DNA from 4 places in the Promicromonospora alba genome. Region 4 is predicted to be linked to each of the others. Evidence: predicted binding sites of a transcription regulator. Region 4 holds the regulator's gene; each other region holds the start of a gene.
What was found. The regulator LexA, encoded in region 4, represses DNA repair genes until DNA is damaged. The targets are predictions, from matches to a motif close to TCGAACANNTGTTCGA.
Positions count from the first base shown of each region.

Region 1 (4,186 bases), on a different contig from region 4:
TTGCGGCACAGGGCGTGCAGGTTGTGCGCGTTCGTCTGCCCCCGTCCGGTGGTCGTACTCCCCTTGGTGCTGTTGGCGTTCTCGTGGTCGTGGTTGAAGGGTTGGATGTGGTCCAGGTCGCACCGCTCGCCCGGGGTGTCGCAGCAGGGGAAGGTGCACGTGGTGTCTCTGGCCTCGACTGCGCTGCGCAAGGTCTTGCCGGGTTGGTAGGTGGTGGTCGAGTAGTCGGTCAGGACCCCGGTGACGGGGTCGGTCAGCAGGCGTTGCCAGGTCGCATCGGCCGCGATCGCTCGTGCGGTCTCGGCAGGGATTGGCCCAAAGCCAGCGAGCTCTCCGGGCGCGTTGTCCAGGCCGAGCAGTGCAGTGGCGGGGATCGTGACCCGGACCACGGGGCGGGTCGGGATGATCCGTACCGGCCGCACGACCTCCTGGACAACGTGCTGCACGGGCGGGCGGCCACCGCAGGTGCAAACCCGCGTCGATCCGTCCTCCGCTCCGGTCTGCGTATCCGTAATGCTCCCTACGTCTTCAGTGGTCCTGGGCCCGGTCGCCGTCGCCGTGTCGGTTCCGGTGTCGGAGTCGGTGGTGTCGGGGTCGGTGTATCGGTCGGCGGGCAGGAGCCGGCCGGTGACGATCCCGGTCAGGGAGTCGGCGCGTAGCTGGCTCAGGGTGCGCTCCTCACCCGTGACATGGCGCAGTTGGTGGGCCATGTCGTCCACCACGCCCCATACCGCTGCGGCGTCCACGGCCGGCAGGTACGCGGACAACCACCCCATGTCGTTCTCCGCCCGGTCCACCTGCACACTGCGGCGTTGCGCTTCGGCCTGAGCGGTCACGGAGGCGCCGTGCAGGTTCTTCGCGAACGCGAGCATCCTGGCCTGCAACCACTTCCACGTTCGCGCCGGAGCCTGGGGCAGGAACCGGCGGATCGCCTCAGCGCGCTCCGCGACCGTCAGCCGGGACGCGGAACGCAGCAACGTGTGCGCCTTGCGGGTATCGATCCTGCCTTTCAGCAGGGCAGTAATCACCGTGGGGTGCTGGGTCCCGGACTCGGCCCGCACCACGACCTCCGTCGCTTCCGGGGCTGTGACCACCAGCTCGCCGGTGACCTGCCCGACCAGCGAGCTGTGTGCCAGCGGGTGCGACTCCCGCGCGGCGCGTTCCGCCACGACCCGGGCCTGCACACCCGCTACCCAGGACTGCAACCGGCCACACGCGACGACCACGTCGGCCAGGGCCTCGTCCGACAGGTCAGCCAGCACACTGAAACCCACGGCACCGCCCGCACCACCTGCAGCACCACCGCCCCCGGCCGGACCAGCACCCGCGCCCGAGCCCGAGTCGGAGTCCGAGTCGGAGTCGGAGTCGGAGTCGGAGTCCGAGTCCGGGTCGGCGGCGACGGGCATACCGATCTCCAGGTTCCCGTCCACGTCGAGAGCCTCAGCGACCACGCGCGCCAGCCGCGCACCGGGCGCGTCCTGCAGCGCTCGGCGCAGGACGTCCTCCGGCCAGAACGCGACCGGCACGACCTCTGGAGGCCAGTCCGGCACCATGCCCGGATCCGGAGGCGTCGCGGAGGGCGTCTCCTGCAGGTCACGCGGCATCTCGACGGGCGCCACCGCGTCCGGGTACTCACCGGCCATGCGGTCGTCGAGCAGTTCCTCGTACATCCCAGCCCACCTCCCCCTGTGGCTCATTACTCAAGAAGAGTAAACCGAGGCCGTCATCCATTCGGACCTTTGTTCGATTCTATGCCTCGCCACTGACATCGGCGCGTTCTCTTGTGTCCCCCGCCTAAGGGCGTGCAAGCATCGCTGCCTCCCTGTACGCGGCGCCTCCCTGCACGCGCCACGTCCTTGACCTCCTCGCCACGACCGACCCCGCGCGGACGCGCGAGCACGCGGCGCACACCATCCGCGCGCTCGCCCCGAGGCGCCAACGCGAGACCTAACGCGCAGTCCAGCCCGAAGTCCCAGCGCAAGAGTCGAGCGCAAGAGTCGAGCGCAAGAACCCAGCGCAAGAACCCAGCACAAGAACCCAGCACAGAGACCCAACCGGTCCCCCGGCTGCCCACCGGCAGCCGTCAGAACGCTCGATAGTCCGCGATCGGCGTCTTCGGCCCGCGGCGGGGCGCCTTGGCCCGCCCACCGATCATGAGCAGCCGGACCACCCGGTGCCGGTGCGGGGCGTACGGCGCCAGCAGCCGCAGCATCCCGGCGTCGTCGGTGCGCTCACCGGACAGCGCCCAGCCGACCGCCGCGGGCAGGTGGAAGTCGCCCACGGAGACGGCGTCCGCGTCGCCGAACGCGCGCTGCGCCACTTCCGCCGACGTCCACACCCCGACGCCCTGCACCTTCTCGAGCCGTGCGCGAGCTTCCGCGGGCGCCATCGCGCACGCCTCCTCGAGACGCGGCGCCACCAGCGCGCACCGCATCACCGTGCGGGCTCGTCCGGGGTCGACGCCGGCGCGGTGCCAGTCCCACACCGGCACCCGCGTCCAGGTCTGCGCGTCCGGGACCACCCGCAATCCGCCCCGCAGGCCCTCAGGCGCCGGGCCCGGCGCGCGCGTGCCGTACCTCCGCACGAGCCACTGCCACGCCCGATGCGCTGTCACGGTCTGCACGCGTTGCTCCAGGACCGCGGGCACGAGGGCCTCCAGCACCCGGCCGCTGCGCACCATCCGCATCCCGGCCGCCCGGCGATGGGCGTCGCGGACCTGCGGCGGCGGCGCGAAGCCGGTGACGTCGTCGTCCTCGCCGAGCAGCGTGGGCAGCGCGTCGGCGGCCTCCCGCGCGCCGTCGCCCCAGAGCTGCACCACCACCTCGTGCGGGCCGGCGGGCACGAATCGCTGCGTCACCGGCCCTGTGGACAGCAGCGACGTCCGCCAGACCGTTCCGTCCGCGGCCCGGTGGAACGTCGGGTCCGCGGGCCCGTGCCCCAGCGGTCCGAGCGTCAGGGCGACGTCGGTCCGGCGCGGCGAGCTGTGGCGGACGGTGAGCACATCCCAGTTGACCACGTGCGACCTGGCGAACCGGAATCAGCGCACCGCGCGCTCGGACTCCACCCGCGCCACCTCGCGCACCACGGTCTCCACGAGCAACGGGTGCCCCAGCGGCCGGAAGTGCCCCGACAGCGGCAGCTCGATGTTCCGCGCGCCCTCCAGCCGGCCCGTCTCGGGGATGTGCGGGTCGAACCGCGGGTAGACGGCGGTGATGCACTCGTTGACGAGCAGCTCCCCGGCGAGCGCCAGCAGCACCGGGTCGCGGGGGTCGAACGACCGCAGCGACCGCGAGAGCATGTATCGGGCCCAGCGGGAGCCGGTGAACGGTGTCGCGATCGCGACCATGCCGAGCACCCGGTCGCTCGCCCCGGAGAGCATGACCCGCTTGCCGATGAGGCCGCCCTTGCTGTGCGCCACGAGCACCACCCCGGTCAGGCCCGTGCGTTCCAGGTGCTCGACCACGATGTCCGCCGACTCCGGGACCGGCCGGAGGTTGAGCTTGAGGCCTGGCACGGCATGGACCGGATGTCCCGCGCGGGCCAGCGCCGTGGCCACGGGCTGCAGGAACTCCCAGGTCTCGTAGATGCCGGGCAGCAGCAGGACGGGGGCCTGCGACGACGCGCCGGACGCCCCGGGCAGCTTCGGCCGCCTCAGGAAGTGCCGCGCCTGCCGCTCCGTGGCCCACGCATAGTCGGCGGCCCACGCGGCGAGCCGCGGGAGCACGCCGTCGGGCGAGCGCAGCCGGCCGCTCATCCGATGCCCCGGTCCGCCGCGGGCCACGCGTCCAGGACGGCCTCGGCGACGCCCGCGGGGTCCGCGTCCATCGCGTGATGCCTGCCGCCCACCGTGCGGTGCCGCCCGAGCGGGGCGCTCGCCGCGAGCGCCTCTACCCACCGCTCCGGCGCGACGGGGTCGCGCTCGCCCCGCACCACGACGACGGGCGCCGTGGTGCGGGGCAGCACGTCCTCCAGCCGGTGCTCGACGACGTGACGCAGCTGGCGCAGGTAGTACGGCGCGCCGCAGCGCACCAGGGAGTCGACCAGGAGCGTGCCGATGGTGCGCGGCGACTCGCCCACGACGTCGATCGCGAGGCGTACCGCCTGACGCGGGAAGGTCCGGGCGCCGGGCTCCGCCGTCGGGCCGAGGAGGACGCCCGCCGACGCGGCGTCGGGGTGGTCGGCGAGC
Region 1 covers NZ_JBHSFI010000002.1:113,364-117,549, forward strand. The annotation lists gene ACFO6V_RS03650 (HNH endonuclease signature motif containing protein) at 1-1,670, opposite strand, end outside; gene ACFO6V_RS03655 (DNA-3-methyladenine glycosylase family protein) at 2,084-3,016, opposite strand; gene ACFO6V_RS03660 (esterase/lipase family protein) at 3,038-3,754, opposite strand; gene ACFO6V_RS03665 (alpha/beta fold hydrolase) at 3,751-4,186, opposite strand, start outside.
Region 1: a site for LexA is predicted at 1,732-1,747, ahead of ACFO6V_RS03650 (HNH endonuclease signature motif containing protein). Genes of this name have one in related genera too.

Region 2 (4,186 bases), on a different contig from region 4:
CGACTGGACAGGCTACTGGGGCAAGCAGGGCCCGGAGCTCCTGGAGCACCGGCTCGCCCTCTACTCGCAGGAGCAGCGATTGGTCCTCGGGGCCAACACCTACCGTGCGTTCGCGCAGATGCTGTCCGAGAGCTCCGAGGACTCCGACGTGCGCGACCCGTGGGTCACCCGGATGCGGAACCTGCCGACGACGGTGGTGTCGAACACGCTGGAGGGCCCCCTCGACTGGCCGGACGCGCAGGTCGTGGACGGCGACGCGGTCGACGTCGTCGCCCGGCTCAAGGAGGAGTCGGAGGTGCCGCTGTGTTCGCACGGGAGCCTGTCGATGAACCGGGCGCTGATGGCCGCCGGCCTGGTCGACCGGGTCCGGGTCACGCTCTTCCCGGTGATCACAGGCCGGACCGGCCTGGACCCGATCTTCCACGGTGCTGCCGACTTCGACCTCGAGCTGATCGAGCACGTGACGCTCGACGGCGACATCCAGGAGCTGGTCTACCGGCCGACGCTGCATGCGTGACGAGCCGGTGGGCCGAGCGCGGGGATCGGACCGGAAGGCTTGGGGCATGCCCGGCTAGTCGCAGGTCAGGCTGCCTCGGCGGTCGCCGCAGGTGGCGGGTCCGGTGAGCGGGTGCCGTTGTTTGGCGTGGAGAGGGTTTCGGTGGGTCGGTGGGTCGGTGAGCTTGGTGGCCTCGCTGGTTCGGCGAGCTTGGTGGGGTTCGGCGGTCTCGCTAGGGCGCGCCAGGCCTGCTGGCCCGCTGGCCTGACCGGTCCGGCGGCTTCGGCGGGTTGCCGGGTCCGACCGGCCGCTCAGGCGACTTCGGTGGTGGGCGGGGGTGGGGCCTCGGTGGGTTCAGGGAGGCGGATGCGGTGCCCACGGGCGTCCGTGAACGCCCACCCTGTCTCGAGGAGGGCACCGGCCGTGGTGTTCGTGGCGGGCTTGCCGGTCCAGTGCATGGTGATGCCGTTGGCATCCACCAGCTGGTGGTGGTACCAGCACAGCAACGCACTGTTCGTCACTGAGGTGTCTCCGCCGTCGGCCCAGTGGGTCAGGGCGTGGTGGACCTCGCACCGTGACGGCGGCTGGTCACAGCCCGGGTAGACGCAGTGCTGGTCTCTTGCGATGACGGCGCGGCGCATCTGCCCCGACACCGTGCGCTGCGCACGTCCGACGTCGAGGACTGCGCCGTCGGGTCCGAACACGATCCGGGTGACCGCGCTGTGGCATGCCAGGCGGCGGATCAGCGCGCGTGGGGCACGAGCGCCGGTCTCGGTGAACACCGGGCCACCGGAGGACAAGAACCCGGACACCGTCATATCTGCTGCACTCCAGGTACCCGGGCCTCCGCCCGGACCTGCGGTCGGACTTCCGGTCGGGCTTTCGGCGGCTGGGCCGGTGTGCAACGCACCTGCACCTGCACCTGCACCTGCATCCGCATCCGCGTCCGCACCCGCACCCGTGCTGGTGCTGCTGGTGGTGCTGGTGCCGGTGGCGCTGGTGCTGGTGCTGGTGGTGGTGGTGGTGCCAGTGGTGGTGCTGGTGCCGGGGATGCTCGGCCCCACGCCGAAGCGGGTGCCGCGCCCTGGTGGGGTCTGCCCGCAGGTCAGGCACAGGCCGTCCCGGGTCCTCGTGACCTGGGTGACGAACTCGTTCCACGACACCGTGACGTTCAGGTGCGGTGCGATCGCCGCACCCGGGGAGGCCTGGTTCGTGTCCAGCACCACCCGCGCCACATCCGCCAGACCCTGCGCCCGACGCTGAGTCGTCGTGCGGGTGTCCTCCGCCGCCGGGGCGCCCAGGACCGCGTTGATCGCGGTCGTCAGCTGCAGGCCGTGTTCGTCGGTGAGGAACCCGGCGACGTGGTACCCGCCGAAGGTCTTGGCCAGGTCGAGGAACTCGCCGTGGGCGGCCTTGTCGTCGTCCACATCGTCGGTATCGGGATCGGTGATGGTCGCGAACCGGCGGGCGACCTTCCGGAACTGGTCCGCGTTCAACACACCAGCCTCACGCAGGACCAGGGCTTCACCGGTGACCAGGGTCCCCTCCGTGATCGCACCCTCCAGGACCTGGGTGACCAGCTCACGGGTCCGGGTCCCGTCGGGGTCGTCTACCGGGTCGGGGAAGTCGACCGGCACCGACTGGACGAACTGTTCCGGCGTGGTGGTGTGCCCGGTGCGGGTATCGATCAACCACGCCAACGCATCCGTACGCGTTTCGCTGGTGGGCGCGACCTCCGTCATCACCCGGGCATGGTCGACACCCAGGGTTCCCGCGACCAGCCGCTCCCGCGTCACGGGCAGCGCGGTCGCCAGACGGCGGGCGATCGTCATGTCCTTACCCGCCGTGGATGCGGAGATGCCTTCGCGTAGGCGCAGCCAGGTCGTGAACGTGCGGGCCGTGCCACCCGAGCGCCAGGAACCCTCATTCTCGATGCGGGGTAGCAGGGTGTACCGGACCCCGTCCAGGCGACCGGTCAGCCGACGGATACGGGTGTGTGCCTCGGTCAGGCGGCTGATGCTCGGCGCGTCCCAACCGGTCAGCGTCTCGGGACTGGTCAGGGCGGTGAGGTTGTCTATCTCGTTCTCGATCCGGGCGAGAGTTTCCTCGATCGAGACCGCAGCGGGCAGAGCAGCAGCGGGACCGCTGTCGGTCGTCTGATCCACCCTGCCCACCTCCCACTCATCTCGATGCTCGCCTCTAGTTCTCACTCCCTCACTGTGTCTATTATCTCGAACACTCGTACGGTCCGCTTGCCGGATTCGAAATCTGTGGATAACTCTTCGAAGGTCACGACCGCCCGACCGCCCCGGCCCGAGAGCCTGCGAGCGCACACCGCCCGGTGGGCCGGGCGCTGGCTTGCTAATCTCTTCCCGGGCACTCGATGAGCCCGCCGCCCGCGCCGAGATGATCGGTTCGGTGAATGCATCGACGAAGACGTCCTGTCAGAGGTTCGTGCCTACCACGGTGCCCCGGACGGCAATGCGGGCACCGACGACGCTCACGGCACCGGGATAGCGATGAAATCGTGGACCTGACACTCTCCGACGCGAAGGCGGCCGCTCGCGCGCTGCGCCGGACGCTCGCCGCCACCGACGTCACCATCAGCCACAGCCGCGCGCTGGAGATCGTCGCCGTGCAGCTCGGATTCGCCGACTGGAACATCGCGTCCGCGCGGCTGCCGGGAGGGCCGCCGGACTTCGGGCGCGCCGTCCCTGTGCTCCGTGTCCAGGACGAGGCGCTTGCACGAGAGTTCTACGTGGACTACCTCGGGTTCGGCGTCGAGTGGGAGCACCGCTTCGAGCCCGGCATGCCCCTCTACCTGCGGGTCCGCCGGGGCCAGGCGGTGCTGGACCTGTCCGAGCACCACGGCGACGGGACGCCGGGAACGGTGGTCTGGTTGCCTGTTGCCAGCGTCGACGCGCTCCACGCGGAGCTCTCGGGCCGGCCGCGTGCGCGGCTTCGGCCCGGTATTGACCGCGACGCTCCGGGCGGGCCGACCATCGAGCTCGTCGATCCGTTCGGCAATGTGCTGCGACTCTGTGAGCCGTCCGGCTGACGCCGAGCCGTCTCGCTGACACTGAGCCGTCCGGCTGACGCCGAGCCGTCTCGCTGACACTGAGCCGTCCGGCTGACGCCGAGCCGTCCGGCTGACGCCGACTCGACCGCCCGGCTCGGTGCAGGACAAGCCGCGATGAGGTTCGGACGAGATGCCGACCGCCCCAGAGGAAGCGGCAGGCATAGCGGTACGGCTCGGGCTCGCCGCCCGACCGGACCCTGCGCCAGGTGGCTGCCGACGTCTTCGGCGACGCGGTCGTCTGCCGGCGCCACCGCTGCTGACTGACTCTTTACAACCTCAGGCGGGCGCGGCAAGATGACTGCCTGGCCGGGATTGAATCCATACAATCCCTGCCGATCGGCCCCAACGCCGGGGCTTGTCCGGTCCGGTCCGACTCGACGACGAGACGACAAGGTGATCCCATGCCCCAGCTTCGATGGCGCGCTCCTGCCATGCTAGAAAGCGCTTACCGCCTAGGTTCGAGAGTCCTGGGTTCACGCGTGCTCTCGCAGTCCCGCCCTGTCCGACCGGTCGTCGCCGGCCTGGCCGCCGCGGCGCTCGTGCTCCCGCTCGCGCCTGCGATCTCGGCTGCGGCAGCCCCCGTCCCGCCGACGTCGGTGCGCGTCGCGCAC
Region 2 covers NZ_JBHSFI010000003.1:578,418-582,603, reverse strand. The annotation lists gene ACFO6V_RS07780 (dihydrofolate reductase family protein) at 1-517, shown strand, start outside; gene ACFO6V_RS07775 (HNH endonuclease signature motif containing protein) at 808-2,661, opposite strand; gene ACFO6V_RS07770 (glyoxalase superfamily protein) at 3,024-3,554, shown strand; gene ACFO6V_RS07765 (rhamnogalacturonan lyase family protein) at 4,055-4,186, shown strand, end outside.
Region 2: a site for LexA is predicted at 2,728-2,743, ahead of ACFO6V_RS07775 (HNH endonuclease signature motif containing protein). Genes of this name have one in related genera too.

Region 3 (4,186 bases), on a different contig from region 4:
GACCGAGGCCTCGGTGGTGCAGTGGCTGGTCGCGGAGGGGGACGTCGTCACGGTGGACCAGCCCGTGGTGGAGGTCGAGACGGCCAAGTCCGTCGTCGAGGTGCCCAGCCCGTACGCGGGCCGGGTCGGCGTGCTGCACGCCGCCGAGGGGGAGCTTGTCGAGGTGGGCAGGCCGCTGATCACGATCGCTGTCGGTGTGGCGGCTGGTGTGACCGCCGACGGCGAGGGGGTGGCCGCGGACGGTGACGGCGTGGCTGCCGAGACCTACCGCGAGGAGGAACGGGCGGGCTCCGGCAACGTGCTCATCGGGTACGGGACCTCTGTGCATCCGGGTTCGGGCCGACGGCGCCGGCCACGTGCTGTCCCGTCGGCGGTGCCCGCCATGGCTGCGGCTTCGGGGGTCGTTGCAGGCCCGGGAGCCGCTGCGGCTTCCAGCGGTGGCCCGGTGAAGGTGATCTCGCCGATCGTCCGGCGGCTCGCCCGGGAGGCGGGGCTGGACCTGCACGCGATCGCGCCGACCGGGGCCGGCGGGGTCGTCACCAGGTCCGACGTGTGGACCGCCATCGAACGGGCGCGGCAGGCGCCGTCGCTGACGCCGTCGCAGGCTGCGGCAGCGACGGAGACCCCGGTGCGCGCCCCGGCCGCCGTCGTGCCGGACGTTCCTGCGACCGCCGTCCTGCCGAGCGCTTCTTCCGCCGTCCTCCCGAGCGTTCCCGCGCGCGGGGAGCGGCGCATCCCGCTCAGCGGCTTCCAGAAGACGGCGGCCAAGGTGCTGTCACGGAGCCGCGCGGAGATTCCCGAGGCGACGGTCTGGGTCGACGTCGACGCGACCGCGCTCTGGAGCCTGCGCGAGGCCGCCCGGACTCCCGACGATGCGGGGCCGGGCCTGCTCGCCTACGTCGCGCGGTTCGTCGTGGCCGGGCTCAAGGAGTACCCGGTGCTGAACTCCAGGCTCGACGTGGAGCGCGACGAGATCGTCATGCCCGGCGTCATCAACCTCGGCGTCGCCGTCCAGGGACAGCACGGGCTGGTCGTCCCGGCAGTGCTCGACGCCGGCTCGATGACCACGACCGAGCTCGACGTGGCCCTCCGCGACCTCGTCGCACGCGCCCGCACGGGCAAGGCGACCACCGAGGAGCTCACCGCGGGGACGTTCACGCTGAACAACTACGGCGGGTTCCGGGTCGACGGCAGCGCGGCGATCATCAACCACCCGCAGGTCGCGATGCTGGGCCTCGGCCGCATCATCGACCGCCCGTGGGTTGTCGACGGCGAGATCGTGGCGCGCAAGATCACGCAGATGTCCTTCGTCTTCGACCACCGGGTCTGCGACGGCGGGACGGCGGCAGGCTTCATGCGCTCCGTCGCCGACGCCATCGAGAGCCCTGCCGCGGCGATCGTCCGGCTCTGACGGTGTGCCACTGATGGTGTGCCGCTGAGCTGTGGTCCTCGGTAGTGCGATCGGCACGGTTTGTTGGTCTCGTTGTGCGCCTGGTGGGTTCGCGGGAGTCCGAAGAGGCTTCCACCTGCTGCGCTGGAGAGTTATCCACAGATTTGAGATCCACAAGCAGATCGCACGAGTGTTCGAGATAATAGATACAGCAAGGGAGTAGGAACTAGAGGCGAGCAGCGAGATGGGCGGGGGTGGGCACGATGGGGCAGACGACGAACGGTGGTTCCGCTGCTGGTCTGCCTGCTGCGGCGTCGATCGAGGATGTGCTGGCCCGGATCGAGGCGGCGACCGCGGAGCTGACTGCTCTGACCGACCCCGAGACGCTGACCGGTTGGGACGCGCCGACGGTCACTCGCCTGGCTGATGCGCACACCCGGATCCGCCAGGTGACCGGTCGCCTGGACGGTGTCCGGTACACCCTGCTACCCCGCATCGAGAACGAGGGGTCCTGGCGCTCCGGTGCCACGGCCCGGACGTTCACGACCTGGCTGCGCCTGCGCGAAGGCATCTCCGCCTCGACGGCGGGTAAGGACATGACGATCGCCCGCCGCCTGGCGACCGCGCTGCCCGTGACGCGGGAGCGGCTGGTCGCGGGAACCCTGGGTGTCGACCACGCGAGGGTGATGACGGAGGTCGCGCCCACCAGCGAGACCCGCACCGACGCCTTGGCCTGGCTGATCGACACCCGCACCGGGCACACCACCACCCCGGAACAGTTCGTCCAGACCGTGCCGGTCGACTTCCCCGACCCCACCGAGGACCCCGACGGGACACGCACCCGTGAGCTGGTCACGCAGGTCCTGGAGGGCGCGATCACGGAGGGGACCCTGGTCACCGGTGAAGCCCTGGTGCTGCGTGAGGCTGGTGTGCTCAACGCGGACCAGTTCCGGAAGGTCGCCCGCCGGTTCGCGACTGTGACCGACCCCGACACCGACGATGTGGACGACGACAAGGCCGCGCAGGGCGAGTTCTTCGATCTGGCCAAGACGTTCGGCGGGTATCACGTGGCCGGGTTCCTCACCGACGAGCACGGCCTGCAGCTGACGACCGCGATCAACGCGGTCCTGGGCGCCCCGGCGGCGGAGGACACCCGCACGACGACCCAGCGTCGGGCGCAGGGTCTGGCGGATGTGGCGCGGGTGGTGCTGGACACCAACCAGGCCTCCCCGGGCGCTGCGATCGCACCGCACCTGAACGTGACGGTGTCGTGGGACGAGTTCGTCACCCAGGTCACGAGGACCCGGGACGGCCTGTGCCTGACCTGCGGGCAGACCGCACCAGGGCGCGGCACCCGCTTCGGCGTGGGGCCGAGCATCCCCGGCACCGGCACCGGCACCGGCACCAGCACCACCAGCACCACTGGCACCGGCACCACTGGCACCGGCACCACTGGCACCGGCACTGGCACCTGCGCGGGCACGGGTGCGGGCACAAGTGCAGATGCCGGTGCGGGCACAGGTGGTCTGAGTGGTGGCCCAACGGCCGGAAGCCCGACCGGAAGCCCCACCAGAAGCCCGGCCGGTAGTCCGGGTGGAAGTCTGGGTGGAGGTCCGGGTGGCTGGAGTACCGCGGATATGACAGTGTCCGGGTTCTTGTCCTCCGGTGGTCCGGTGTTCACCGAGACCGGCGGCCGTGCCCCACGCGCGCTGATCCGCCGCCTGGCGTGCCACAGCGCGATCACCCGGATCGTGTTCGGCCCCGACGGCGCCGTCCTCGACGTCGGACGTGCCCAGCGCACGGTGTCAGGGCAGATGCGCCGCGCCGTCATCGCAAGAGACCAGCACTGCGTCTACCCGGGCTGTGACCAACCGCCGTCACGGTGCGAGGTCCACCACGCCCTGACCCACTGGGCCGACGGCGGAGACACCTCCGTGACGAACAGTGCGTTGCTGTGCTGGTACCACCACCAGCTCGTCGACACCCGCGGCATCACCATGCACTGGACCGGCAAGCCCACCGACACCACGGCCGGTGTCCTCCTCGAGACCGGGTGGGCGTTCACGGACGCCCGTGGGCACCGCATCCGCCTACCTGAAGCCATCGAAGCCCCACCGCCCACCACCGAAGTCGCCTGAGCGGCCGGGCCCTCGGAGCCTGGTTGGTATGTCCGGTTGGCGGGTCCGGTCGGCCCGAAAGACGTCAGCGCGGCTCGATCAGCTGGTTGGTGATGCGGGCCGTGCAGATGCGGCGGCCCTGCTCGTCTGTCACGACTATCTCGTGGGACGTGATCGTCCGGCCGAGGTGGACCGGCGACGCCGTGCCGGTGAGGGTCCCGTCCGTCGCGCCCCGGTGATGCGTGATGTTCAGGTCCACGCCCGCGCATACCTTGCCCAGCGTGCTGGCGTGGATCAGCGCGCACCAGGATCCCAGCGCCTCCGCGAACGCCGCCGTCGCGCCGCCGTGCAGGCGGCCCAGCGACTGGGTGTTGCCCGCCACCGGCATGGTCGCCACCACCCGCTGCGCCGACTGCTCCAGCACGCGGATACCCAGCTTCTCGTCGAGCGCGCCCAGCGTGATCGTCCACGGTTTCGACATGCGGTCACTGTATGGCGTTACCGGACGCCGTTACCGCACACCGTCGCTGGTGGCTTCCGACGAGTTTGCCTACCGCCGGAAGTCATCCCCGTGTCCCTCTGTCCGTCCCGGCAGAGCGCGACGCGGAGCATCCCTACCCCAGGAGGAGAGATGGAAACTGAGACGAGTGGTCCGATCCGGCTGTACATGTCGATGTCG
Region 3 covers NZ_JBHSFI010000002.1:442,129-446,314, reverse strand. The annotation lists gene ACFO6V_RS05140 (dihydrolipoamide acetyltransferase family protein) at 1-1,411, shown strand, start outside; gene ACFO6V_RS05135 (HNH endonuclease signature motif containing protein) at 1,654-3,528, shown strand; gene ACFO6V_RS05130 (PaaI family thioesterase) at 3,593-3,988, opposite strand; gene ACFO6V_RS05125 (dihydrofolate reductase family protein) at 4,139-4,186, shown strand, end outside.
Region 3: a site for LexA is predicted at 1,573-1,588, ahead of ACFO6V_RS05135 (HNH endonuclease signature motif containing protein). Genes of this name have one in related genera too.

Region 4 (4,186 bases):
CGGAGGCGATGCGGGAGCGGCTGGACTTCCCGATCCTGGCGCAGGGCGACGACCAGCTGCCCACCCTCGTGCGCGAGTTCGCCGAGGATCCGGAGGCCTGCCTGTTCGGCACGCTGTCCCTGTGGCAGGGCGTGGACGTGCCGGGCCCGTCGTGCCAGCTCGTGCTGATCGACCGCATCCCGTTCCCGCGCCCCGATGACCCGGTCAAGGCGGCACGCGCCAAGGCGGTGGAGCAGGCGGGCGGTAACGGGTTCATGGCGGTGTCCGCGCAGCACGCGGCGCTGCTGCTTGCGCAGGGCGCCGGGCGCCTCGTGCGGAGCATGGACGACAGGGGAGTGGTGGCGGTCCTCGACCCCCGCCTCGCGACGGCCCGCTACGCGTCGTTCCTGACCCGCTCGATGCCGGGGTTCTGGCCGACGACCGACTCGGCGCTGGTCCGTGCCGCGCTGGCGAGGCTCGACACCTAACCTGGGGGCATGGCAGCCCTTTCGGACATCCCGGCCGCGCCGTCCTCCGGCGCCCGCACCACCAAGCTCGCGATCGTGGGCGCCGGGGCGGTCGGCTCCACGCTGGCCTTCGCCGCACTGGCGCGGGGCTCGGCGCGGACCATCGCCCTGCACGACGTGAACCGGGCGAAGGTCGAGGCCGAGGTGCTCGACCTCCAGCACGGCCTCATGTTCACGCCCCAGGCGCAGGTGATCGGCTCGGACGACGTCGCAGTGTGCGCGGGCGCCGACGTCGTGGTCGTGACCGCAGGGGCGAAGCAGAAGCCCGGGCAGACCCGGATCGACCTCGCCGAGGGAACGATCGGCCTGATGCGCAAGATCCTGCCCGGCCTGGTCGACGTCGCGCCGGACGCCACGTACGTCATGGTGACCAACCCCGTCGACGTCGTGACCTACGCGGCGCTCAAGATCTCCGGCCTGCCGCGCGAGCGGCTGTTCGGCAGCGGCACGGTGCTCGACTCGTCCCGGCTGCGCGTGGTGCTCGCCGAGCGCTGCGGCGTGGCGGTGGGGAACGTGCACGCGTACATCGCCGGGGAGCACGGCGACTCGGAGATCGCGCTGTGGAGCTCGGCGTCGATCGGCGGTGTGCCGCTGCTCGACTGGGAGCCGCTGGGCGGTAACCCGCCGCTCGACGCGGCGGTGCGTACGGAGGTGCACCACGAGGTGGTCGACTCCGCGTACCGGATCATCGCGGGCAAGGGGGCCACCAACTACGCCGTCGGCCTGGCCGCCACCCGCATCATCGAGGCGGTGCTCAACGACGAGGGCCGGATCATGCCGGTGTCCTCGCTGCTGGACGACTACCACGGCATCAGCGACGTGTGCCTGTCCGTGCCGTCGCTCGTGGACCGGCGGGGTGTCACGGCCAACATGCGGGTGCCGATGTCCTACGACGAGCTGGCCGGCCTTCGTGCGTCGGCGGAGAGCGTGCGGGCCGTGCAGAGGCAGTTCGGCTTCTGAGGAGACCGCGAAGTAGAGCGCCTGTCCGCCTTACGCACGCTGAGCGTTGCGCAGGGCGGACAGGCGCTCTACTTCGCGAACCTCGTTACAGGCTGCGCAGCACCGCGACCACGCGGCCCAGGATCTGGGCCTCGTCGCCGGGGATCGGCTCGTAGGCCGGGTTCTGCGGCAGCAGCAGCACGTGACCGTCGGTCTGCTTGAACGTCTTGACCGTGGCCTCGCCGTCGATCATGGCGGCGACGATCTCGCCCTGCTCGGCGACGTTCTGCTGCCGTACGACCACCCAGTCCCCGTCGCAGATCGCGGCGTCGACCATCGAGTCGCCGGCGACCTTGAGGAGGAACAGCTCGCCGTCGCCCACCAGCTGGCGGGGGAGCGGGAACACGTCCTCGACGACCTGCTCGGCAAGGATGGGGCCACCGGCAGCGATACGGCCCACGAGCGGCACATACGACGGCGGGGGGGTGCTGGCGTCGTCGGGCACGGAGCCGCCCCAGTGGACCTGGCCGCTGCGGCGCGGCTCGGGCCAGTGGATCTCGCCGCGCGTCGGCTTGTCGACCTGCTCGGCCATCGGCTCCACGAGCTCCATGGCGCGCGGCCGGTTGGGGTCGCGGCGCAGGAAGCCCTTCTTCTCGAGCATCTGGAGCTGGTGCTTGACGCTCGACGGGCTGGCCAGCCCGACGGCCTCGCCGATCTCGCGCATCGACGGCGGGTAGCCCCGCGTCTCGAACGACTGCCGGATCGTGTCCAGCACCAAGCGCTGCCGTTCGGTGAGGCGGTCAGTCGGCGAGATCGTGTGCACGTCAGCGACCGCCTTGTCGGCTGGCGTGTCCAGCGTGGCGACGCCGGAGGCTGCCGTGTCGACGGCTCTCGTGTCGCTGGTCCCGTCCCGTCCCGTCATGCCCGTGCCCCTCCCGTTCCGACAAATGTTCTCCTGTGCGCTACCCACTCTAGGTCACAAACGCGCTCGGCTCAAACGAATGTTCGAGCGTGTCTCGACATGGACGGTGTCCCGTGCTACACAATGGTACGGGCGTTCGACGAACGCTTGTATGAACGACAGAAGCTCAGTCACTCATTCGAGGAGGGGCCATGGGGGACGTGATCCCGCTGCGGCAGTACACCCCGACGTATGAACAGGCGTATGCGCCGTCGTATGGCCGGGCGTTCGTGCCGGCGGCCCGACCGGCTGCGGTCCGTGCGTACATCCCGGTGGAAGGGCGCACGCTCGCCGGCCGGCTCGGCCTGGCCGGCCTCCGGCTCACGCGGCGCGGCCGGGTGGTCCTCGTGCTGCTCGCCATGCTCCTGCTCGCTCCGATGATCACGTGGGGGGCGACGGCGGTCGCCAGTTCCCCGGGTGAACCCACCGAGGTCCGGGTGCACGCCGTGCAGCCGGGAGAGACGCTCTGGGGCTTCGCCCAGGAGATCGCGAGACCCGGCGAGGACGTGCGACACGCGGTCGGCAGGCTGCAGGACCTGAACGAGATGTCGACCGGCACGCTGCGCGTCGGGGAGCTGTTGCTCCTGCCCAAGGAGTGACGAAAGGCCTCGATTCGCCGACGAATGTTGCGGCTATGTTGCAAGGGGGTGGTTTGCCCGCTTACGGTCGGGGCGCGACCGGAGGCCTCCGGTCGATGGTCGACCACGCAGGAGTGAGCATGCACTGCCCGTTCTGTCGCCACGCCGACTCGCGCGTGGTGGACTCGCGGACTGCCGACGACGGCCTGTCGATCCGGCGCCGACGGCAGTGCCCGAACTGCAACCGACGGTTCACCACCGTGGAGACCGCGAGCCTGTCCGTGGTCAAGCGCTCCGGCGCCACAGAGCCGTTCAGCCGCGACAAGGTCGCCGCGGGTGTGCGCAAGGCGTGCCAGGGGCGCCCGGTGAGCGACGACGACCTCGCGATCCTGGCCCAGCGGGTCGAGGAGACCCTGCGGAGCAACGGCAGCGCGGAGATCGACGCGTACGAGGTGGGCCTCGCCATCCTCGGCCCGCTCCGCGAGCTCGACGAGGTGGCGTACCTCCGGTTCGCGAGCGTCTACCAGGCGTTCGACTCGCTCGAGGACTTCGAGAGCGCGATCACCTCGCTCCGTGCGGAGCGCGCCGAGCGGGCGGCCGCTCAGGCATAGGGAGTCTGCGCGGCCGGGCGCGTCGTCGTCGGCCGTAGCCTGGGTGGAATCCAAAAATGTTGGCACCTGGCTGTGCCGTGGTGCAGGCTGGGGCCGACGACGGACCCGATCGAGGGACCCCCGGAACAAGAGGAGGTGATCGGTGTGACGGACGAGAAGCCCAATGCCGAGGCAGCCGAGACCAAGGGTGCTGAAGAGCCCAAGGTCGCGACAGCGCCGAGCACGGACGCGAAGGCGAAGTTCAAGGAAGCTCTGGACCGCAAGAATGCGGCTCGGAGCCGGACCTCCGCGGGCGATGTGAACACTGGTGCGGTGCACGGCTCGGAGACGACCGGCCCAGTCCAGAAGATGTTCCGCCGCAAGTCCGGCTGAGACTGTTCGGCCGAGGCCGTCGACCAGGTATCTGACCTGGTCGGCGGCTTTTGTTGTCTCGCGAGGCGCCTAGCAAAGGGATAGATGACCCGCGATGACACAGTTCGTGACACGGTTTGAACGCTCGGGAATGACCGATAGTGCCTACGGATGCTCGACACTGTCGGCGCCGTTGGCGCACCTCAGATACATGAGCGCCTCGCACGACAAGCCAATGGA
Region 4 covers NZ_JBHSFI010000005.1:198,212-202,397, reverse strand. The annotation lists gene ACFO6V_RS15900 (ATP-dependent DNA helicase) at 1-467, shown strand, start outside; gene ACFO6V_RS15895 (L-lactate dehydrogenase) at 477-1,466, shown strand; gene lexA (transcriptional repressor LexA) at 1,552-2,367, opposite strand; gene ACFO6V_RS15885 (LysM peptidoglycan-binding domain-containing protein) at 2,559-3,005, shown strand; gene nrdR (transcriptional regulator NrdR) at 3,125-3,595, shown strand; gene ACFO6V_RS15875 (DUF5302 domain-containing protein) at 3,740-3,967, shown strand; gene ACFO6V_RS15870 (helix-turn-helix transcriptional regulator) at 4,182-4,186, shown strand, end outside.